3 regions of the Pseudomonas sp. AC070 genome follow, and region 1 is predicted to be linked to each of the others. Evidence: predicted binding sites of a transcription regulator. Region 1 holds the regulator's gene; each other region holds the start of a gene.
The links. The regulator FliA, encoded in region 1, starts transcription of late flagellar genes. The targets are predictions, from matches to a motif close to CTAAAGTTTNNNNNNNNNNNGCCGNTAA.
Positions count from the first base shown of each region.

Region 2: ACZZ0Q_RS01465 (methyl-accepting chemotaxis protein) is a predicted target of FliA. The motif match lies at 5,784-5,811, and genes of this name have one in related genera.
Region 3: ACZZ0Q_RS02010 (methyl-accepting chemotaxis protein) is a predicted target of FliA. The motif match lies at 3,884-3,911, and genes of this name have one in related genera.

Region 1 is NZ_OZ409871.1:3,412,984-3,420,483, forward strand. It holds gene ACZZ0Q_RS15265 (chemotaxis protein CheA) at 1-791, opposite strand, end outside; gene ACZZ0Q_RS15270 (protein phosphatase CheZ) at 803-1,591, opposite strand; gene ACZZ0Q_RS15275 (chemotaxis response regulator CheY) at 1,611-1,985, opposite strand; gene fliA (RNA polymerase sigma factor FliA) at 2,070-2,816, opposite strand; gene fleN (flagellar synthesis regulator FleN) at 2,813-3,643, opposite strand; gene flhF (flagellar biosynthesis protein FlhF) at 3,758-5,089, opposite strand; gene flhA (flagellar biosynthesis protein FlhA) at 5,105-7,222, opposite strand; gene flhB (flagellar biosynthesis protein FlhB) at 7,402-7,500, opposite strand, start outside.
Region 2 is NZ_OZ409871.1:345,686-353,185, reverse strand. It holds gene rlmB (23S rRNA (guanosine(2251)-2'-O)-methyltransferase RlmB) at 94-852, opposite strand; gene rnr (ribonuclease R) at 849-3,392, opposite strand; tRNA gene ACZZ0Q_RS01470 (tRNA-Leu) at 3,603-3,689, shown strand; gene ACZZ0Q_RS01465 (methyl-accepting chemotaxis protein) at 3,821-5,755, opposite strand; gene ACZZ0Q_RS01460 (adenylosuccinate synthase) at 5,918-7,210, opposite strand; gene ACZZ0Q_RS01455 (ATP phosphoribosyltransferase regulatory subunit) at 7,261-7,500, opposite strand, start outside.
Region 3 is NZ_OZ409871.1:468,219-475,718, forward strand. It holds gene ACZZ0Q_RS01985 (TRAP transporter substrate-binding protein) at 1-485, opposite strand, end outside; gene ACZZ0Q_RS01990 (TRAP transporter large permease subunit) at 540-1,820, opposite strand; gene ACZZ0Q_RS01995 (TRAP transporter small permease) at 1,820-2,344, opposite strand; gene ACZZ0Q_RS02000 (shikimate dehydrogenase) at 2,408-3,262, opposite strand; gene aroQ (type II 3-dehydroquinate dehydratase) at 3,265-3,705, opposite strand; gene ACZZ0Q_RS02010 (methyl-accepting chemotaxis protein) at 3,972-5,909, shown strand; gene ACZZ0Q_RS02015 (DUF2207 domain-containing protein) at 6,077-7,500, opposite strand, start outside.

The sequences.
Region 1 (7,500 bases):
TGCGGCTCAGCGGCGGGCTCAACGAATTTGCCTTTGCCATGCAACTGGTCCAGCAGCGCTTCAAATTCGTCATCGGTAATTTCATCGCCACCACCGGCAGCGGCCGGGGCCGCACTGGCAGGCGGCGCGCTGACCGGCGCAGCGGGCGCGGCAGGAGCAGCAGCGAACTGGCCTTTGCCGTGCAACTGGTCGAGTAGCGATTCGAATTCGTCGTCGGTAATTTCATCACCGCTGGCGGCTGCTACGGGCGCTTTGGGCTCGTCGTGCAGGGCATCGAGCAACTGCTCGAATTCGCTGTCGGTGATATCGCCAGAGGCTTCTGCCGCAGCGGGCGCCTCGGCAACGTCGGGTTCGGGTTCAGCCTCTGGTTCGGCAGTCGCACCGGCCAATTCTGCGGCACTCTGCGGCTCGGCCAAACGGGCCAGCGCCGCCAACAGCTCTGGCGTAGCCGGTGTCGGCGTGGTGCGTTCGCGCACTTCAGAAAACATGCCATTGACGGCATCAAGAGCTTCGAGAACGACGTCCATCAACTCCGAGTCAACGCGCCGCTCACCCTTGCGCAGGATGTCGAACACGTTTTCGGCAATGTGGCAGCACTCCACCAGCTCATTGAGCTGGAGGAAGCCGGCGCCACCTTTGACGGTGTGGAATCCGCGGAAAATCGCATTGAGCAGATTGGAATCATCCGGGCGGCTTTCCAGCTCGACCAATTGTTCCGATAACTGCTCAAGAATTTCGCCGGCCTCTACCAGGAAGTCCTGGAGGATTTCTTCATCGGCGCCGAAGCTCATCTGTGTGCTCCCTAGAATCCCAAGCTTGATAGCAGATCGTCCACGTCGTCCTGATTGGAAGCGACGTCTTCACGCTTATCGGCATGAATCTGCGGACCTTCACCATGAGAAGGCTCTTTTTGTTGTTCTTGCTCGGCGCGCAGCACGGCATGGTCGTGCTCGATACCCGCGAAACGGTCCACTTGGCTGGCCATAAGCACCAGTTTCAGCAGGTTGCTTTCCACTTCGGTAACCAGTTGCGTAACGCGCTTGATCACCTGACCGGTGAGGTCCTGGTAATCCTGGGCGAGCAGAATGTCGTTGAGATGCCCCGACAATTTGCTGCTGTCACGTTCGCTTCGGGCGAGGAACAGTTCGATGCGTTTGGCCAATTCGCGGAAAGCTTCGGCACCCAACTCGCGGCGCATAAAGCGACCCCAGTCGGCGCCCAGCGCAGTGGCTTCATCGTTGAGGTCGTTAACCAGCGGCGCGCTCTGCTCCACCAGATCCATGGTGCGATTGGCCGCTTTCTCGGTCATCGTCACGACATAGTTCAGGCGTTCAGTGGCGTCGGTGATTTGCGACACTTCCTTGGCATGTGGCACGCGTGGGTCAAGCTGGAAATTGACGATGGCGTTGTGCAGCTCACGCGTCAGTTTTCCCACTTCGTGGTAAAGACCACGATCACGCACTTTGTTGAGCTCATGAATGAGCTGCACCGCTTCGCCAAAATTACCTTTTTCAAGGCTATCAACGAGCTCGCGGGCATTGGATTTTAGGGACGACTCAAGGTCGCCCATGGGTAGATCGTCGTGCGCCATATTGCCCCCACGGCCGGGATCAGCCGTTAACACGCTCGAAGATTTTTTCGATCTTCTCTTTCAGCACTTGAGCTGTGAACGGCTTCACTACGTAGCCATTCACCCCGGCCTGCGCCGCTTCGATAATCTGATCGCGCTTGGCCTCGGCGGTCACCATCAGCACCGGCAGGTGCTTGAGACGGTCATCGGCGCGAACCGCACGCAGCAGGTCGATACCGGTCATTCCCGGCATGTTCCAGTCAGTGACGAGAAAGTCGAAGCTGCCGCTTTGCAGCATGGGTAAAGCGGTGGTTCCGTCATCAGCCTCAGCGGTGTTGGTGAATCCCAAGTCACGCAAGAGGTTCTTGATGATCCGTCGCATCGTTGAGAAGTCGTCAACGATGAGGATTTTCATGTTTTTGTCCAAGTCGACCTCCGTACAGTCCTAAACGCACCCAGCACCTGGATGCGCGTTGAATCGAGAAACTGGCAGTGCCGCTCAGCTAGCGCGCCACTCGCTCAAGCGTGCACGCAAACGAGCGGCACACTGGCTATGCAACTGGCTGACCCGCGATTCGCTGACCCCCAGCACTTCGCCAATTTCCTTGAGATTCAGTTCTTCGTCGTAATACAGCGACAACACCAACTGTTCACGTTCAGGCAGTCCAGAGATGGCCGCCGCCAATGCCGATTGGAAGCGTTCATCTTCCAGATCGCGCGAAGGCTCGAAGTGGGTAATGCCAGCGTCTTCACGCAGACCTGTGTGCTCGCCGTCCTGAAGAAGGTCGTCGAAACTGAACAAGCGGCTGCCCAAAGTGTCGCCAAGAATGCCGTAGTAATCCTCGAGACTCAATTGGAGTTCGGCCGCAACTTCTTGATCTTTAGCGTCTCTGCCCGTTCGGGCTTCAATTTTTCTAATTGCGTCACTGACCATGCGACTGTTGCGGTGCACCGAACGCGGCGCCCAATCGCCCTTGCGTACCTCATCCAGCATAGATCCACGTATACGAATGCCGGCGAAAGTTTCAAAACTGGCGCCTTTGCTGGAGTCGTATTTCTTAGAGGCTTCAAGCAGACCGATCATGCCGGCCTGGATCAGATCTTCCACCTGCACGCTTGCCGGCAAACGTGCCAGCAAGTGGTAGGCGATGCGTTTGACCAGAGGCGCGTAACGCTCGATCAACTGGTGCTGGGAGTCCTGCGCCTGTGCCTTGCTATACATACGGAGCCCATTGCCTGATGTCATACGGCCGTATCAGCAAGCGGTTGCTGGACCAGACGCTCCACGAAGAACTCCAAGTGCCCACGCGGATTGGCTGGTAACGGCCAGGTGTCGACCTTCTGCGCGATGGCCTTGAATGCCAGCGCGCACTTGGAGCGAGGGAAGGCCTCATAAACTGCGCGTTGCTTCTGTACCGCCTTGCGTACCGACTCGTCGTAAGGCACAGCGCCGACGTATTGCAAGGCGACGTCGAGGAAACGATCAGTCACTTTGGTCAGCTTAGCAAAGAGGTTGCGACCTTCCTGTGGGCTGTGCGCCATATTGGCCAGCACACGGAAACGGCTCATGCCGTGGTCGCGGTTCAGCAGTTTGATCAGGGCGTAGGCGTCGGTGATGGAGGTGGGCTCATCGCACACCACCACAATCACTTCCTGGGCCGCGCGCACAAAGCTCACCACCGCATCGCCAATACCGGCAGCGGTGTCGATCACTAATACGTCGAGGTTGTCACTGATGTCGCTGAACGCCTGAATCAGGCCAGCGTGTTGCATGGGCGTGAGCTGCACCATGCTTTGTGTGCCGGAGGCTGCCGGCACGATGCGGATGCCACCCGGCCCTTGCAGCAGCACGTCGCGCAGTTCGCATTCGCCACTGATGACGTCAGCCAGGGTGCGCTTGGCCGACAGGCCCAACAGCACGTCCACGTTGGCCAGGCCCAGGTCGGCGTCCATCAGCATCACACGCCGACCAAGGTCAGCCAGGGCCAGGGAAAGATTGACCGAAACATTGGTCTTGCCGACGCCACCCTTGCCGCCGGTCACCGCGATCACCTGTACGGGATGCATACCCATGTTATCTACACACCTTGTCTAGCTCGACTGAGGCCACTTGGCTGATTACGTTCAGGCTCGGCACCGGGCCAATCTGAACGACTAAATTTCGTTACTGCCTTGCTCTACAGCGAATCAGCCTGCGCGACGCGCCGGGTTCTGGTACAGCCCGGCGAACATGTCGGCCATGGCGTCTTCACTGGGCTCCTGAGGCGCCTGCAAACTCACGGCCCGACTCACCAACTGATGACTGCGCGGAACGTGCAAGTCATCTGGAATGCGCGGACCGTCTGCCAGATAGGCTACCGGTAGATGCTGGCTTATAGCCAGACTTAAAACCTCGCCCAAACTGGTTGCTTCATCGGCCTTGGTAAGAATACAGCCACTCAGACCGCAACGCTTATAGCTATGGTAGGCCGCCTTGAGCACTTGGCTCTGGCTGGTAGCGGCCAGAACCAGATAATTTTTCGATTTGACCCCACGACCGGCCAAGGTTTCCAACTGCATGTGCAGCGCCGGATCATTACCCGGCAAGCCGGCGGTATCGATCAGCACCACGCGTTTGCGCGCCAATGGCTCGAGCGCTTGGGTCAGCGAGGTGCCGGGGTCCACTTGGGTCACCGACACATTAAGAATGCGACCCAAGGTTTTCAGTTGTTCCTGGGCACCGATGCGGTAGCTGTCCATGCTCACCAGCGCCACGTGTTGCGCGCCGTATTTCAAAACATAACGCGCCGCCATTTTTGCCAGTGTAGTGGTTTTGCCCATACCAGCCGGACCAACCAGGGCGATCACACCACCCTCTTCCAGCGGCTCGACTTTTGGCGTTTTGATCGCGTGGGCCAGGTGGGCAAGAATCATGCGCCAGGCCTGACGCTGCTCGGACACGGCAGACACCCGCTCCAGCAGCACGCGCGACAATTCTGCCGGCAAGCCCATGCGTTGCAGACGACGCCACAGCGCAGCCTGTTGCGGACGGCGACTTTGCATCTGACCCCAGGCCATCGAGCCCAGTTGCACTTCAATCAGCTCGCGCAGGCCGTTCAATTCGAAACGCATGGCGTCGAGGCTGCGTTGGTCGGTTGCCACCGCCTTCGCAGGTTGCGGCGCCGGTGCGGCAGCCGGTTTTGGTCGCTCAGGGCGAACAAACGAGGCCGGCAACTCGGGCGCCACGATGGACTCATTGGCGAACAACTGGCCGTCTTTCATTTTTTCGCCGGCCACACGGGTGGCCAGATCGGCTTGCGCCGACACCAGCATCGACTGCGTGCGACGCAACTCGTTCTCAAGCTCAGGGTTCGGCTGGCGTGCAGGAATCACCGGCGCCTGGTAGTCCAGGGCAGCGGTCAATTCCACGCCTCCGGCGACACGGCGCGTGCCGATGATGGACGCATCGGCGCCCAGCTCATCGCGAACCAACTTCATGACTTGACGCATATCGGCGGCGAAAAAGCGTTTAACTTGCATGACCTAAGCCTCAGTTCAGTTCTGACCCACCGTGGCAACGATGGTGACCTGCTTGTTGTCTGGGATTTCCTGGTACGCCAACACGTGCATGGTCGGTACTGCCAACCGTGCGAACCGCGAGAGCATCGCCCGAACCGGACCGGCTACCAGCAGAATCGCAGGCTTGCCGAGCATTTCCTGGCGTTGCGCGGCGTCCACCAGGGAACGCTGCAGCTTCTCGGCCATGCTTGGCTCCAGGAGAATGCCATCCTCGGAGCCTTGACCGGCCTTCTGTAGACTATTGAGCAATATCTGTTCCAACCTCGGCTCCAAGGTGATCACAGGCAGCTCCGGCTCTAGTCCCACAATGCCTTGCACGATTGAGCGCGACAGCGCGACACGCACCGCTGCCACCATGGCGGCGGGATCTTGACTCTTCACGTTGCTAATCGCTTCGGCGATAGAACGGATATCGCGAACCGGCACCTGCTCTTGCAGCAACGACTGCAACACCTTGAGCAAGGTCGACAGCGAGACCACGCCCGGCACCAATTCTTCGGCCAGTTTCGGCGAGCCCTTGGCCAGCAATTGCAGCAGCTGCTGCACTTCCTCATGGCCGAGCAATTCATGGGCGTGCTTGTGCAGCACCTGGTTCAGGTGCGTGGCGACCACGGTGCTGGCGTCGACCACGGTGTAGCCCAACGACTGCGCCTGATCGCGCTGGAACTGGTCGATCCAGACCGCATCCAGGCCGAACGCCGGATCTTTGGCGGCCACGCCGTTGAGCGTGCCGAACACCTGGCCGGGGTTGATCGCCAGCTCGCGGTCCGGGTAAATCTCGGCTTCGGCCAGGCTCACGCCCATGAGCGTCAAACGGTAGGCGTTGGGCTGCAAATCGAGGTTGTCGCGGATGTGCACCGAGGGCATCAAAAAGCCCATCTCTTGCGAGAGCTTTTTACGCACGCCCTTGATCCGCGCCAGCAGCTGGCCGCCTTGGTTGCGGTCTACCAACGGAATCAGGCGATAGCCCACTTCCAGGCCCACCATGTCCACCGGCGTTACGTCATCCCAACCGAGTTCTTTCACTTCCTGAGCGCGCTGGGCCGGCAGCAGCTCTTGCTGGCGCTGCACTTCGGCCACTTCGGCCACCTTGAGTTTGCGTTGCTTGTTGGCGATCCAATACGCGCCACCTGCGGCCAGAAAGCCCAGGCTGAGAAAGGAGAAATGCGGCATGCCAGGCACCAGGCCCATGGCGATAATCAGCGCAGCGGCGACGCCCAAGGCTTTGGGCGAGGCAAACATCTGGCGAGTGACTTGCTGACCCATGTCTTCGGAGCTGGAAACACGGGTCACCATGATCGCGGCGGCGGTGGACAGCAGCAGCGATGGAATCTGCGCCACCAAACCGTCACCGATGGTCAGCAAGGTGTAGATGCGGCCAGCGTCGCCGAAGCTCAGGTCGTGCTGAACGATACCGATGGCCATGCCACCGATCAGGTTGATAAACAGAATCAGCAAACCGGCGACGGCGTCACCGCGCACGAACTTGCTGGCACCGTCCATGGAACCGTAGAAGTCCGCTTCCTGGGCCACTTCACTGCGGCGCAGCTTGGCTTGAACCTGATCGATCAGGCCGGCGTTGAGGTCGGCGTCAATCGCCATTTGTTTGCCGGGCATGGCGTCGAGGGTGAAACGCGCGCTCACCTCGGAGATACGGCCGGCACCCTTGGTGACCACCACGAAGTTGATGATCATCAAAATCGCGAACACCACGATACCGACCACGTAGTTACCGCCGATCACCACCTCACCGAAGGCCTGAATCACCTTACCGGCGGCGTCGTGGCCTTCCTGACCGTGCAGCAACACCACGCGGGTGGAAGCCACGTTGAGGCCCAGGCGTAGCAGCGTGGCGGCCAGCAGAATGGTCGGGAATACGGCGAAATCCAGCGGGCGCAACGCATAAATCGCCACCAGCAGCACGACAATCGAAAGCGCCAGGCTGAAGGTAAATAGTACGTCGAGAATGAACGGCGGCACCGGCAACATCACCATGCCGAGCATCACCAGCAGCAACAGCGGAATACCGATATTGCCGTGCCGCAAGCCCGCCAGGTTGCCCCGAACATCGCCGATCAGTTGTGCGCGATCTATTGCCACAAGCCCATTCCTCGCCATTCAAACTTTTGACGCAAACGCGTCGCTAGCGGGGCTTTTGCAAGAAGTCGTCCAACTTTGGGATTGGGGCTTGAATGCTTTTTTGTAGGAGCGACCTTGGTCGCGAACGGGGTTTGCAGGGTTCGCGACCAAGGTCGCTCCTACACGCCCTTCAGTTACTCATCGCGACGCAGGTCTGGCGGAATGGGCAGATCTTTCAGGGGATCAGGCCGCTTGCCTTTGCCCGAACGGAACTGGCGCAACTGGTAGACGTA
Region 2 (7,500 bases), 3.1 Mb from region 1:
AGAAGGCGGAGAAACCTGTGGGAGCGTCTTCAGCCGCGATGCCTTTTATCCAAAAGCATCGCGGCTAACGCCGCTCCCACAGGCGGTGCAGCACTAATTTCCAGCCTTGGCCTTCACGCCGCGCTGGCGCATGGCTTCGAACAGGCAGACGCCTGTTGCCACCGAGACGTTGAGGCTGCTAACGCTGCCCGCCATGGGCAAACGCACCAGGTAATCGCAGTGCTCGCGGGTTAAGCGACGCATGCCTTTGCCTTCGGCGCCCATGATCAGAATGGTCGGTCCGGTCAGGTCCTGGTCGTACAACTCTTGCTCGGCCTCGCCTGCAGTGCCAACCACCCACAATCCGCGCTGCTGGAGTTTTTCTAACGTGCGAGCCAGGTTGGTGACCGCCACCAGCGGAATGACTTCCGCCGCGCCGCACGCCACTTTGCGCACGGTCGGGTTCAGCGTCGCGGATTTATCCTTCGGCACGATCACCGCCAGCGCGCCAGCAGCATCGGCGGTGCGCAGGCAGGCACCGAGGTTGTGCGGGTCGGTTACGCCATCAAGCACGAGCAACAGCGGATGGCCTTCGCTGCGATCGAGCAACTCGTCGAGCATCGCCTCGCCCCACACCTGACTAGGGCTCACTTCCGCAACCACGCCCTGATGCACGCCTTCAACCCAGGCGTCCATTTCGCGGCGCTCGGCTTGCCCGACCGCTACGCGCGATTGAGCCGCCAATTCCAGCAATACCTGGACGCGCGGATCATTGCGCCCTTCAGCGAGCCAGATCTGTTTGACGCGCTTGGGATGGTGACGCAGCAAGGCTTCTACGGCGTGCACGCCGTAGATTTTCTCCAACTGACTCATGCTTTACCCTTTGGCTTGCGAGCGCCGCCGCTTTTGCTCGGTGCTGCAGCGCCAGCCTTTGGCGGGCCTTTGCGATGCGTGCTGGGCTTGGCACTTTTGCCAGCGGTGCTGGCCTTGCCTTTACTTTTCGCTTCAGCGAGCAACGCGCTTTTCACTTCGCGGCTGCGCTTGACGTCAGCGCTGCCGGAAGTAGGTGCTGCGTTCGCCTTCTCAGCACGCTCGCGCGCACCGCCTTTGGTCGCGGCCGAGGTGCGGCCCTTACGGCCGATTGGCGCATCGATAGTGGCTTGCGCCAGCTCAAAGTCGATTTTGCGTTCGTCCAGATCAACGCGCATGACTTTGACGTCGATGCTGTCGCCGAGACGGAAGCTGCGGCCAGTGCGCTCGCCCGCCAGACGGTGGTGAACCGGATCGAAATGGTAGTAGTCACCCGGCAACGCGGTGACGTGCACCAGCCCTTCGACATAAATGTCTTTGAGCTCAACAAACAAGCCGAACCCCGTCACAGCCGTGATAACGCCCGGGAAGCTTTCGCCCACGCGGTCTTTCATAAACTCGCACTTGAGCCAGTTCACCACGTCGCGGGTGGCTTCGTCGGCGCGGCGCTCGGACAATGAGCACTGCTCGCCCAGTTGCTCGAGCGCGGGTTCGTCGTACGGGTAAATGCGCGCTTTCGGAATCATCATCGCGCCGGCACGCTTAACGTGCGGCGTGTCCATCTTCGAGCGAATGACGCTGCGGATGGCGCGGTGCGTGAGCAAGTCCGGGTAACGACGAATCGGCGAAGTGAAGTGCGTGTACGCCTCGTAATTTAGGCCGAAGTGGCCCTGGTTATCGGCGCTGTAAACCGCCTGACTCAGCGAGCGCAGCATGACGGTTTGAATCAGGTGGTAATCCGGCCGCTCCCGAATGCCTTCAAGCAACGCCTGATAATCCTTAGGCGACGGGCCTTCTTTGGACTTTCCGCGTTGCAGCGACAAGCCCAACTCACCGAGGAATGCTTTGAGCTTCTCCAAACGCTCCGGCGGCGGACCATCGTGCACGCGATAGAGCGCAGGAATCTCGTGCTTTTTGAGGAATTCGGCGGTGGCCACGTTGGCGGCCAGCATGCATTCCTCGATCAGCTTGTGAGCGTCGTTACGAGTCGTAGGACGGATCTCGGCGATCTTGCGGCCAGAGCCGAAAATGATGCGAGTTTCCTGGGTCTCGAAATCGATGGCGCCGCGCTCATGGCGGGCCGCCAACAGTACCTGATACAACGAATACAGCTGTTTGAGGTGCGGCACCACGTCGGCGTACTCGGTGCGCAAGGCTTTCGCTTCGGCACTTTTCGGCGTTTCGAGAATGGCGCTGACTTTGTTGTAGGTCAGGCGCGCGTGGGAGTGGATGACCGCTTCGTAGAACTGGTAGTCGGTCATCTTGCCGGTCTTGGAGATGCTCATCTCGCAAACCATCGCCAAGCGGTCGACCTTGGGGTTCAACGAGCAAAGGCCGTTCGACAGCTCTTCCGGCAGCATCGGGATTACGCGCTCGGGGAAGTACACCGAGTTGCCGCGCACTTGCGATTCGTCGTCCAGCGCCGAGCCGATTTTCACGTAGTGAGAAACGTCGGCGATGGCGACGTACAGCTTCCAGCCGCCGGAGAACAGGCGCCAATTGCTGCCGTTTTTCTCGCAATACACCGCGTCGTCGAAATCGCGAGCGTCTTCGCCATCGATGGTCACGAACGGAAGGTGGCGCAGGTCGATGCGTTTTTCTTTGTCTTTCTCTTCCACTTCCGGCTTGAGCTTGGCGGCTTCTTTGAGCACCGCTTCAGGCCATACGTGGGGAATGTCGTAGCTGCGCAGCGCCACGTCGATTTCCATGCCCGGCGCCATATAGTTGCCGACCACTTCAACCACGTCGCCCTGAGGCTGGAAGCGCGGCGTTGGCCAATGGGTGATTTTCACCTCAACGAACTGGCCTTGTTTGGCGCTCGCGTTACGACCCGGCGTGACCAGCACTTCCTGCTGGATTTTCGGATTGTCTGCGACGACAAAGCCGATGCCGCTTTCTTCGTAATAGCGGCCGACGATGGTTTCGTGGGCACGGGAAATCACTTCCACAACCGCACCTTCACGGCGACCACGACGGTCGAGGCCGGTAACGCGCGCCAAGGCACGGTCGCCATCGAAGACCAGACGCATCTGAGCAGGGCTCAGGAAAAGGTCATCACTGCCGTCATCCGGAATGAGGAAACCGAAGCCATCGCGGTGGCCGCTGATGCGACCGAGGATCAGGTCGAGTTTATCGACCGGCGCGTAGGTGCCACGACGGGTGTAGATCAACTGGCCGTCACGCTCCATGGCCCGCAGGCGACGGCGCAAGGCTTCGAGTTGTTCTTCAGTGGTGAGGCCGAACTCTTCTACCAACTGCTCGCGGTTGGCTGGCGAACCGCGATCCGCCAGATGCTGAAGAATCAGCTCACGACTTGGGATAGGGTTTTCGTATTTTTCCGCTTCACGGGCGGCCTCGGGATCGAGGGATTGCCAATCGGCCATTAGAGAGGGTTCGCCTTATCTATATAGAGAAGTAAGTGTCTTGCGCCTATTGAAGCGCGAAAACGCTATCTTGGTCTGCTCACGTGAACGAATAAAGTTTTTTTTCACATCAGGGGTTTACAACCTTCAAACTGGTCCGTATATTTCGCGCCCACAACGACGGCAAACGTTGTTGTAGTTGAAAGTACTTGAGCAATCAACGAACTCAACGCCCAGGTGGCGGAATTGGTAGACGCACTAGGTTCAGGTCCTAGCGATGGCAACATCGTGGAAGTTCGAGTCTTCTCCTGGGCACCAATTTAGACTGAGGTACTACCAACCTCAGCAACAAAAAGACCGGCTTAGGCCGGTTTTTTTGTGTCTGGATTTTGGCCAGCGGCGGCCATTAACGAAGCCGGGAATGCCCGGCCTCCTCAACGAACGCGCCGTTAAACGCGGAACTGACCCAAGCTGGATTTAAGCCGCGACGCCAACCCGTCCAGCACACGACCGCTCGCCGCTGTCGCCGCACCCGCTTCGGCGGCGCGCTGCGCCTCTGCGTGAATAACTTCCACGCGACCCCGAACTGCATCGGCACCTTCGGCTTGATGCGCGGCCGCCTGCGTGGCCGCCTTTATTGCGGCGTGAACGTCATCCACCGCCGCCTGCACCGACAACTGCAACCGCTCGCTGTCACGCAGCGCTGCCAAGCCTTCATTAGCCTGCTGACCGGCGCGGCCGATCACCGACACCGCCTCACGTGCACCTTGCTGAAGAGCGGTGATGTGCGACTGGATATCGCCCGTGGACTGCTGCGTCTTGCTGGCCAGCGCACGCACCTCGTCCGCCACCACAGCGAAGCCGCGACCGGTCTCGCCCGCTCGCGCCGCCTCGATGGCCGCGTTGAGCGCCAGCAGGTTGGTTTGCTCGGCGATGCCGTGGATAACGGTCAGCACCATTTCGATTTGTTCGCTCTGACGCGCCAGTCGCTCGATCACCGCCGACCCGGCATCAACGCGCGACACCAGCTCCTCAATCAAGGCGCCGACTTTCGTGGCGATTACGGCGTTCTCGTTGGCGTCCTGACGAATCGACACCACGCGCTGCAACGCCGCCTGCATAGCGCGACTTTCAGCCTGCGCATCGCCAGCCATCACCGCCAACGCCTCGAGACTGCCCGCCACTTCATCACGCTGACGTTCAGCAGCCGCTTCGGCCGCAACGCTGCGAGTGGCCAGGCCTTTGATTTCGACGCCAGTGCTGACCGCGACCTCGCCCGCCTCACGCACGATGGGCTGCAATTTCTCGACAAAGCGATTCACAGCGATGGCCATGTCGCCAATCTCGTCGCGGCTGGTGACTTCGATGCGACGGGTCAAATCGCCCTCGCCCGCTGCCAAATCGTTCAGCGCAGCAATCTGCAAGTGCAGCTTGCTCACCACCCGCCGCCCCAGCACGATCGCCAGCGTCAGCAACACGCAAAGGCCCACCAGCACCAAGCCCAAACCGATGCGCCATTTCAATGTGGCAGCGGATTCCTGAACGGAGGTACGAGCGCCGTCGGCCATGCCGGCCGTTTCGGTTTGTGCCGCTTTCAATCGCGCCGTCAGAGCGGCGGTACTTTCAGTAGCAGCGCCCGACAGGCTGTCGGCGACCAACTGATCGCCACTGGCAATCAGCGCGGAGAAACGTTTGTCGAGCGCGACCAACTGCTGCTCAACCGAGGCCGTGGAAACGCCCATGAGCACCTTGCCGATTTCCACGCCGTTAGGGCTGATGGGCGCTTCGATGAGGTAAACGGATTTATCGTTACGCGCCGCGTTGAGCACTTTGTCCAATGCCCGCTCACCTTCGCCTTTATCCATCAGCGCTTTGATCAGCGGATTTTCGCGGTTTAGGTAGCGGGTCAGATGCTGCCCTTGCGCATCGTCATACACCACGAACAGCACGTTCGGGTTGCGTTGCGCACGCCGGGCAAATTCGGAAAGCGCGGGACCGTCGTTATCCCACATCGCACGCGGCGCCACCGCCGCCAACAGCTGCGCCATGTCGTTGGCCGAATCTTTGAGGTTCTGTTCGAGCGTGGCGCGCATCTGCGCTTGCTCTTCCTTTAAGCGCGAAGAAAGGCCGGCGGCGAGGCGCTCGCGGGTGCGTGTCGATAAGGTGCCCAGGCCCGAAGACAGTTCGCGCCCCGCCTCCTCCAATTCGGACTCGAGCCGCTGGGTGTCAGAACCCAGACGCGCGCCCAGGTCGACCTCCAGCGCACCAACCGTGCTCCGAGTTAGTGCAACGGCCACCAGGACCTGCACCAGCAGTGCAATTCCGAGTGCAATGAAGACCGGGCGCAGCAAGCGGCTACGCAAGAGAGAAACAATGGCTGACACGACAAACCTCCAATATCCGTCACCTGATGTGACGGCAACTGCTGGGATAACTTGAGCACAGCAAGTGCCATGCCGCCACACCTGACCAGACGCTTAGAAACGAAAAAGGGCCGCCAATTGGCGACCCTTTTCGTTAACCGTCGTAAGCGACGGCGCTAGCCCTTACGCGAACGGATGACGCAATACGATGGTTTCGTTGCGGTCCGGGCCGGTGGAGATGATGTCGATCGGCGCGCCGACCAACTCTTCCACACGCTTGATGTAGGCGCGAGCATTGGCCGGCAGCTCATCCAGGCTCTTGGCGCCCAGTGTCGACTCACTCCAGCCCGGCACTTCTTCGTACACCGGCTCCAGGCCGATGTAGCTGTCAGCGTCAGTTGGGGCGTCGATGACCGCGCCGTTTTCGTTTTTGTAGCCCACGCAGATGCGGATGGTTTCCAGACCGTCAAGCACGTCCAGCTTGGTCAGGCACAGGCCCGAGATGCTGTTGATTTCGATAGCGCGACGCAGGATCACGGCGTCAAACCAGCCGCAACGGCGAGCACGGCCGGTGGTGGCGCCGAATTCGTGGCCACGCTTGGCGAGGAACGCACCGACGTCGTCGAACAGCTCAGTCGGGAACGGACCCGAGCCAACGCGCGTGGTGTAGGCCTTGGTGATACCAAGGATGTAATCGAGGTACATCGGACCAAAGCCCGAACCGGTAGCGATGCCGCCCGCCGTGGTGTTGGAGCTGGTCACGTACGGGTAGGTGCCGTGGTCGATGTCGAGCAACGAACCCTGGGCGCCTTCAAACATGATGTCTTTGCCGTCGCGGCGCAGGTCGTGCAACACGGAGGTCACGTCAGCCATCATCGGCTTCAGTAGCTCGGCGTATTCCATGCACTCATCCAGGGTTTTCTGGAAGTCGATGGCCGGCTCTTTGTAGTAATTCACCAGCACGAAGTTGTGGTAATCCAGCAACTCGCCGAGCTTGGCTGCAAAACGCTCGCGGTGGAACAGGTCACCTACGCGCAGACCACGACGGGCCACTTTGTCTTCGTAAGCCGGGCCGATGCCGCGACCGGTGGTGCCAATTTTGGCTTCGCCACGGGCGCGCTCACGGGCCTGATCCAGCGCCACGTGGTACGACAGAATCAGCGGGCAAGCCGGGCTAATGCGCAGGCGCTCGCGCACCGGCACACCCTTCTCTTCCAGCTTGATGATTTCGCGCATCAGGGCGTCAGGTGCAACTACCACGCCGTTGCCGATCAGGCACTGAACGCCGTCACGCAGCACGCCCGACGGGATCAGGTGCAAGACGGTTTTTTCGCCGTTGATCACCAGGGTATGACCTGCGTTGTGACCGCCCTGGTAGCGAACTACCGCAGCCGCGTGTTCAGTCAGCAGATCAACGATCTTGCCTTTGCCCTCATCACCCCATTGGGTGCCCAGGACGACGACATTCTTACCCATAACACTTGTCCTCTTCGAAGCTTGATGCCGGCCGCAGCCGACGGAAATCTTTAATTAGCCAATGGCGCCACTTGCCAGCGCCCATCGACGAGCACCAGCTGGCGATCGCAGCCTGCCTCGCGCGCGGCAGAAACGTCCTGCCCCGGCAGCGCCTGCACGACACGCGTGTTTTGCCCGCGCAACTGGCGAACCGCCTTCCATAGATACAAATCGTGATTGTCTGGCGCCCACACCCCGGCTTTTGGCTCGTCGAGCTGCATGGAGCCTAGCGTTACCAGAGTTTTAAGGTC
Region 3 (7,500 bases), 2.9 Mb from region 1:
ACCGGCGTTTTGCTGTTGGTCAGGTTGCGGAAACCCAGGTCCCAGTAACCGAGGCTACGCAAGCCTTTGCTGTCCAGTCGCTTGGCCAGTTCCTGGCCCACTTCGCCGTCGATCACCGCTTGCGCTTCCTGGGTGTTGTTGAACAGGAAGGGAAAGTCGAGCAGGGCGAACTCAGGCACTTGGGCGGCGAGGATGCCGGAGTTGAGCACGGTTAAATCGAGGGTCGAACCTTGCAGCGCCGACACGGTTTGCAGGTCGCCGCCCAGCACGCCACCGGGGAACAAACGCACGGTCATTTTGCCGCCGCTTTTCTCTTTAACCAGGTCAGCAAACTTCTGCGCGCCCTGGCCCTGCGGGTGTTCTTTTACGTTCTGAAAAGCGAACCGCAAGGTGTGTTCGCCAATTTCCGCTTGGGCCGTAAGGCCGTTGAGCAGCAGGCCTGCGGCGCAGGCGGAGGTCAGTAAAGGTTTTAGCCATTTGTTCATTTCAGTGCGCTCCGTTTTGTTGTTGTTTGCGAGACATCGGTTTACAGCAGCCGGCTAACCGGCGAAGAACTTCAGGGGTACCAGAACCAGTTGCGGGAACATCACCAACAGCGCCAACACCAGCAACTGGGCCAGCAGGAACGGCCATATGCCCCGGGTGATTTCATCGAGCCGCAACTTGGCCACGCCACACACCACGTTGAGCACCGTGCCGACTGGCGGAGTGATCAAACCGATGGAGGTGTTCACCAGAAACAGCACGCCGAAATACACCGGGTCGATGCCAGCCTGCTTCACCACCGGCATCAGCACGGGCGTGAGAATCAGGATGGACGGCGTCATGTCCATGACCATGCCGACCAGAATGATCAACACCATGATCATCAGCAGCAGCGTGGTCGGTGAGTCGAGGAACGGTTGCAGCACATCGGTGAGCTGGCCGGGCAGATCGGCGATGGTCACCAGCCACGACGACACCATGGCAGCGGCCACCAACAGCATCACTACCGAGGTGGTTTTCGCCGCCGACAGCACCACTTCATAGAGCTGGCTGAACTTCAGTTCGCGGTAGATAAACAGCGACACGAACAGGGCGTAAACCGCTGCCACCACCGCCGCTTCGGTGGGCGTGAAAATGCCGAACTTCAGACCAAAAATGATGATCAGCGGCAGGCCCAGCGCCCAGCTGCCGTCCAGCAAGGTTTTGAGAATCTCCGCACGGCTGGCCTTGGGCGGCGTGGCCACGTTTTCGCTGCGCGAGACGAACCACCACGCCACCGCCAGCGACGCGCCGAGCATGATGCCCGGCACGATGCCGGCCAGAAACAGCTTGGAAATCGACACGCCAGAGGCCACGCCAAACACGATAAAACCGATGCTTGGCGGAATGATCGGCGCCAGGATGCCACCCGAAGCGATCAGCCCCGCCGCGCGTTCGCGGTTGTGGCCAGCCTGGACCATCATCGGAATCAGCAACGCAGCCAGAGCGGCCGCATCTGCCACCGCCGAACCGGACAACGAGGCCAGCAGGCACGAGGCAATAATCGCCACGTAACCCAGGCCGCCGCGCTTGTGACCAACCATGGCCATGGCAATGTTAACGATGCGCCGCGACAAGCCGCCGGCATTCATCACCTCGCCGGCCAGCATAAAAAACGGCACGGCGAGCAACGGGAAACTGTCGGCGCCGTTGAGCAGGTTCTGGGCGATGATTTGGGCATCGAACAGGTCGAGTTGCCACATCAGCACCACGCTCACCAACAGCAGGGCAAAGGCAATCGGAATGCCCAGGGCCATGGTGCCCAGCAGGGTGCCGAGGAAGAGGATTAGCGTCATTAGCGGTTCCCCTCAGTGCTTGGCAGATGCACCGATTCGACGCCGGCTTTGCCTTGCGGCAACCGACCGCGCAGGGCCAGCACCAACTCGCCGGCAATCACCGGAATGGCAGTGAGGCCGAACAGCACGCCGATGCCATAGAACCAGGCCATCGACAGGCCCGAGGCGGGGGCGACCACATCCAGGTTGATGCGCGCCTGCTGCCAACTGCCGCTGAGCACCAGCCAGGCGATAAACAGCATCAGCAAATGGCCTACCGCCAGGCACAGATTGCGCCCGAACGGCGGCAGCTTTTTGATCAGCAAGTCGAGGCCCAGGTGGCTGCGCTCGCGCAAGGCGATCAACGAGCCGAGAAACACCATCAGCACAAACAGCCAGCGCGACAGTTCTTCCGACACGGTAATGCCCGAGTTGAAGGCATACCGCATGACCACGTTGCCGAACACCATGAGCACCATGCCCAGCATGCACAGCACGACGATCAGCTTCAGGAAGCGAAAATACAGATCGATCATTTTTGTCATTGTTGTGATCTCGTAAGCGCCAACGCTGGGCGCCGTGTTAGGGGTGTCGTTTCGTCGTAATCGTCATGCGCCCATCGCCGTGAAATGCGCCTGCATGCGCGTGGCGTCTGCCGCCGCGCCGCTGAACAATTCAAAAGCTTTTACTGCTTGGAACACTGCCATGGTGCCGCCGTCGAGCGTGCGGCAACCCAAGGCGCGGGCTTCGCGCAGCAGTTCGGTTTCCAAGGGGAAATACACAATTTCCGCCACCCACATCGGCGCACGCAGCAGGGCTTTGGGCACCGGCATGCCCGGCAGTTTGGCCATGCCCATCGGCGTGGTGTTCACCAGGCCATCGGCGCTCGCCATGGCGGCTGCCAGGTCGGTACCGGCGCTCGCGCGGTTGCCTGGGAAATGCGCGTTGAGGTTCGCCGCCAGGTCGCTGGCGCGGCCGGCGTCTACGTCGAAAATAGTTAACCGCTCAACGCCTTCAATCAACAAAGCATGGGCCACCGCTGCGCCGGCACCGCCTGCGCCCATCTGCACCACTTGCGCGCGGGCCACATCGCTCAGCCCACGGCGGAAGCCTTCGGCGAAACCGAGGCAGTCAGTGTTATGGCCGACGCGCTTGCCGTTCTCGAACACCACCGTGTTCACCGCGCCGATGCCGCGCGCTTCCGGCGACAGCTCATCAAGCAGCGGAATCACCGCCTGCTTGCAGGGGAAGGTGATGTTGAGTCCGGTAAAGCCGGTGTGTTGGGCGGCGTTGAGCAGGGTGGGCAAATCGTCGAGGCCCATCTTCAGGACGTCGATATCAATCAGGCGATACAGGTAGCGAATGCCCTGGGCGTCGCCTTCGTGCTCATGCAACGCCGGCGTGCGCGAGGCCTGAATGCCAGCGCCAATCAGGCCGGCCAGAATGCTGCGGGTGCGGGACATGGTCAGGCCTTGAGCAAGTGAGCAACGTGTTCGACGGCCATGCGATAGCCGTTGCTGCCGAACCCGGCGAGCACGGCCACGGCGATGCCGGACACGTAGGAGTGGTGACGGAATTCTTCGCGCTTGTGCACGTTGGAGAGGTGTACTTCGATCACCGGCAATTCGCTGGCCACCAGGGCGTCGCGAATGGCGACCGAGGTGTGGGTCCAGGCGCCCGGGTTAATCACGATGGCGGCGCAGCGGCCACGGCTCTGGTGAATCCAGTCGATCAACTGGCCTTCGTGATTGGTTTGTTCGAACTCGACGGTTAGGTCCAGCGCGCTGCCGGTGCGGCGGCACAGGTCGGCGATGTCAGCAAGGGTTTCGTGGCCGTAGGTGGCCGGTTCGCGGGTGCCGAGCATATTGAGATTGGGGCCGTTAAGCACCAGCACGGTACGGGGCATAAAAGCGTTCTCCATTTCTTATTGTTGTTCTGGCAGGCGAGCGGCCAAAAGCGTGTAGGAGAAAATGTACTAACCGGTTAATTCGGTCAATGGGCTGTGTGTAGGACGTTCGATAATCGACCAGTTTTGTGCAGGGCATTGCTTGGCGGTACCTGGCGTATCAGGTCGCCAAATGTTCCTTAAGGTTGTGTCGGATAAGTCGATATATTGCGCAGGAGCCAGCCGATAGAGCTGGCCTCCTCTGCCTCGTTTTTCTGGAGACTCCCATGTTTGGATGGTTGAATCAGGCGCTGAGCAATATCAGCGTCGGCGCAAAACTGGCCCTTGGTTTTGCACTGGTGCTGCTGCTGACGTTGTTGATCACGCTGGCCGGTTGGCTGGGGTTGAGTTCGGTGCTGGAGCGCGGCGACAAGCTGGCGGTCATCTCAAAACTGGGTGCGATGGCCCGTGACGTGCGCATCGCTCGTCTTAGTTACGTGCAACTCAGCGATGCCCCCCACAGCGCCGCCGTGCTGGAGAACCTCGACAAGCTCGACGCCGGAATTCAGCACAGCAATCAGATTATGAAAGCCCCGTACGACTTGGAGCTGCTCAAGAAAGTCAGTGATGCGAGCAGCCAGTACCGTCAAGCATTCAACCAAATGACCCAGGCCGTCGGCACACGCGAGGCGTTGCGCGGGCAGTTCGGTAAGTTTGCCGATGCGGCGGTAGCGGAGGTGGGCAAAGCGGCCACAGCTCTGCGTGCCGAGGCCGTGGGTGAAGAAAACGCTGAGCAGCATCAGCAAGCGCTCGACGCGCTGATTGCGCAAAACAGCTTGATTCAAACGGCTCGTTTCGAACTGCGCGGCTTTACCTACAGCGGCAGAGTCGAGCTGGAACAGCCTGCACTGGCAGCAATTGATCAGGCGCTCGGTAACCTGAAAACTCTGTCGGAAAAATTGCCCAGCGAGGCTGCCGGCTTACAAAAAGCCGCCGATGCCTTAAATGGTTACCGCGCCACCGTGAGCCAGTTCGCCGACGCGCTGGGCGCGATGGCTGCCGCCCAGACGGTGCTCGATACGCAGATCAAACAAATTTTCGATGCCTGTGCGCAGCTCACCGTGAGCCAGAACACCAAGCGCGACAACGAAGAACGCCAGGCCAAAACCATTTTGCTGGTCGCCTCCCTGGTGGCGCTGGTGCTGGGCCTGATTGCCGCACTGTTTATCACTCGCCAAATTGTCGGCCCGCTGAAAACCGTGCTGCGCCGCGTAGAGCGCATCGCTTCGGGCGACCTCAGTCACGACATCGAAACCCGTCGCGGTGACGAGCTGGGTCAGCTGCAAACCAGCATGCAGAACATGACCTTGGGTCTGCGTGAATTGATTGGCGGCATTCGCGATGGCGTTACGCAAATCGCCAGCGCGGCAGAGCAGCTATCTGCCGTGACTGAGCAAACCAGCGCCGGTGTAAACAACCAGAAAATCGAGACCGATCAGGTCGCCACCGCCATGCACGAAATGACTGCCACCGTTCAGGAAGTGGCGCGCAACGCAGAGGAGGCTTCCGAAGCGGCGAAAGCGGCGGACTTGCAAGCCCGTGACGGCGACCGGGTTGTCGGCGAAGCCGTGGCGCAGATCGAGCGCCTTGCTGTGGCCGTGGGCGACTCCACAGATGCCATGAACGAGCTCAAGCGCGAGAGCGACAAAATCGGCAGCGTGCTCGACGTGATCAAGTCGGTCGCTCAACAAACCAACCTGCTGGCGCTGAACGCCGCCATCGAAGCCGCCCGTGCCGGTGAAGCCGGCCGAGGCTTCGCCGTGGTCGCCGATGAAGTGCGCAGCCTGGCCCAACGCACGCAGCAATCTACCGAAGAAATTGAAGACCTGATCAGCGGCCTGCAAAGCGGCACACAGCAAGTGGCGAGCACTTTGGAAAGCAGCCGCGAGCTCACCGACAGCAGCGTGCAACTGACCCGCAGCGCAGGCGATGCCTTGGGCAGCATCACCCGCACGGTGTCAGCCATTCAGGCCATGAACCTGCAAATTGCCACCGCTGCCGAAGAGCAGACCGCCGTGGCCGAAGAGATCAACCGCAGCGTATTGAACGTGCGTGACGTTTCCGAACAAACCGCCGCTGCCAGCGAAGAAACGGCCGCCTCGAGTGTTGAACTGGCGCGTCTGGGTGGGCATCTGCAAAGTCTGGTTCAGCGCTTTCGGGTTTAAGGTTTTAGCTAGAAAAGCTCGCGGCTAAAGCCGCTCCTACAGGGGATTGCATTTCTCTTGTAGGAGCGGCTTTAGCCGCGATTGGCCGGGCCTGGTGGCGGCGTTGTCTGAGCTGAGATCAAAAGCTCGCGGCTAAAGCCGCTCCTACAGGTTTAGCCGCCCGCTATTTACCACCCGCCGCCACCGCCACCCCCACCGCCGCCGCCCGACGATCCGCCGCCGGAGGAACTGCTGCTGCCCGAGCTTGAGCTTGAGCCGGAGGAGGGGCTCGGCGGTGGTGTGGAGGCGCTGCTGGCGGCGGCGAGCAGGGCGCTCGTCATAGCCGCAGGCGTGGTGAAGCGGCTGCTATCGCGGTACCACGCTGGCTGATACGTCGGCTCGCTCCATTGCACGGCGCCGCTTTCTATGGCGGCGCTCAGGCGTGCGGTCCATTGTTCTTCCACGCCCAGCGCCATGGCGTAAGGCAGGTGCCGCTCGTACAAGGCGATGCTCATGGCTGGCGCATCGGCGGCACGGGCCAGGCTGTCGCTTTCGGCCAGTTGCAGGTAGTCGCGGTAGCCTTCCAGTGCATCCAGCGTCGCGCGACCTTCCACGGTTGGCGCCTCCAGCCAGCCACGGAACAGCACGATCAACGCCAGCATCGTTACCACGCTGACCGTGGCGATGGGCGAGGTGGTGTTGAACATCAGCACCAGCAGGCTCAAACCGCCAAAGGCAAATGGCAAACCGAACAGCAGCGGCACCACGCCGATGAATTGGCGCGGCGTGCCCGTCAGCATGCGCCAACCCCAAACGCTCAAGCCGACGCCGACGGAAATCAGCACGATGGGGAAAATGCTGAACAGCACCACCGGGTCGCCAAGCAGCCCCATCGCCACAAACGCCAGCAGTGCACCGAGCAAGCCGAGCCACCACGGTTTGCGGTTTTTGCTGAACAGTGTGTCGCCCCATTCGCTGAGTTTTTCGCTGTGGGCATCCAGCGCATTGCTCAAGGCTCTGACGTACTTCTCACCGACACGAATCTTCTTCGCGCCGCCGTCAAACAGCTTGTCGAACAGCGCCTGCTCGTGGGGCTGCGTCTGCGCATCCAGCTCTCCTTTGCTGACAATAAACGCTCGCCCGGTGGGTGAGTCGGCAATGCTCAGCACCTTGCGCCGCGCCAGGTCAGTCACCGTAATGGTCATGGCCTCAAGGTTGCTGAAGTCGGTGCTGAAGCCTTTGTTCCAGACGTAACCGGCAGCCGCCGGGCTGAGGCCTTTCGGCGCGTCGTAGCGGGGCACGATGATGCCTTTGGCGGGGTCGCGACCGACCTTGTTCCACCAGCGGTAGTAGTAGGTAAACAACCCCAGCGCAGCGAGCACGGCGACCAGCACGTTGAGGTTGTCCCATACCAACCTGGCCGCGCGCACCAACGCGTTGGGGCGCTTGACCAGACCCGCTTGCCAGTCCAGCGCAACGGTAAAGCCTTCTTCAGCAGCCAGCGGCTGGGTGGTCGCCAGTTTCACCACGTTGTCGCGCTGGCTCACCACTTCATAAGCACGGCCGCTGCGGTTACCGGTATAGCCGGTGTAGCCCGTCAGCTGATCGATAC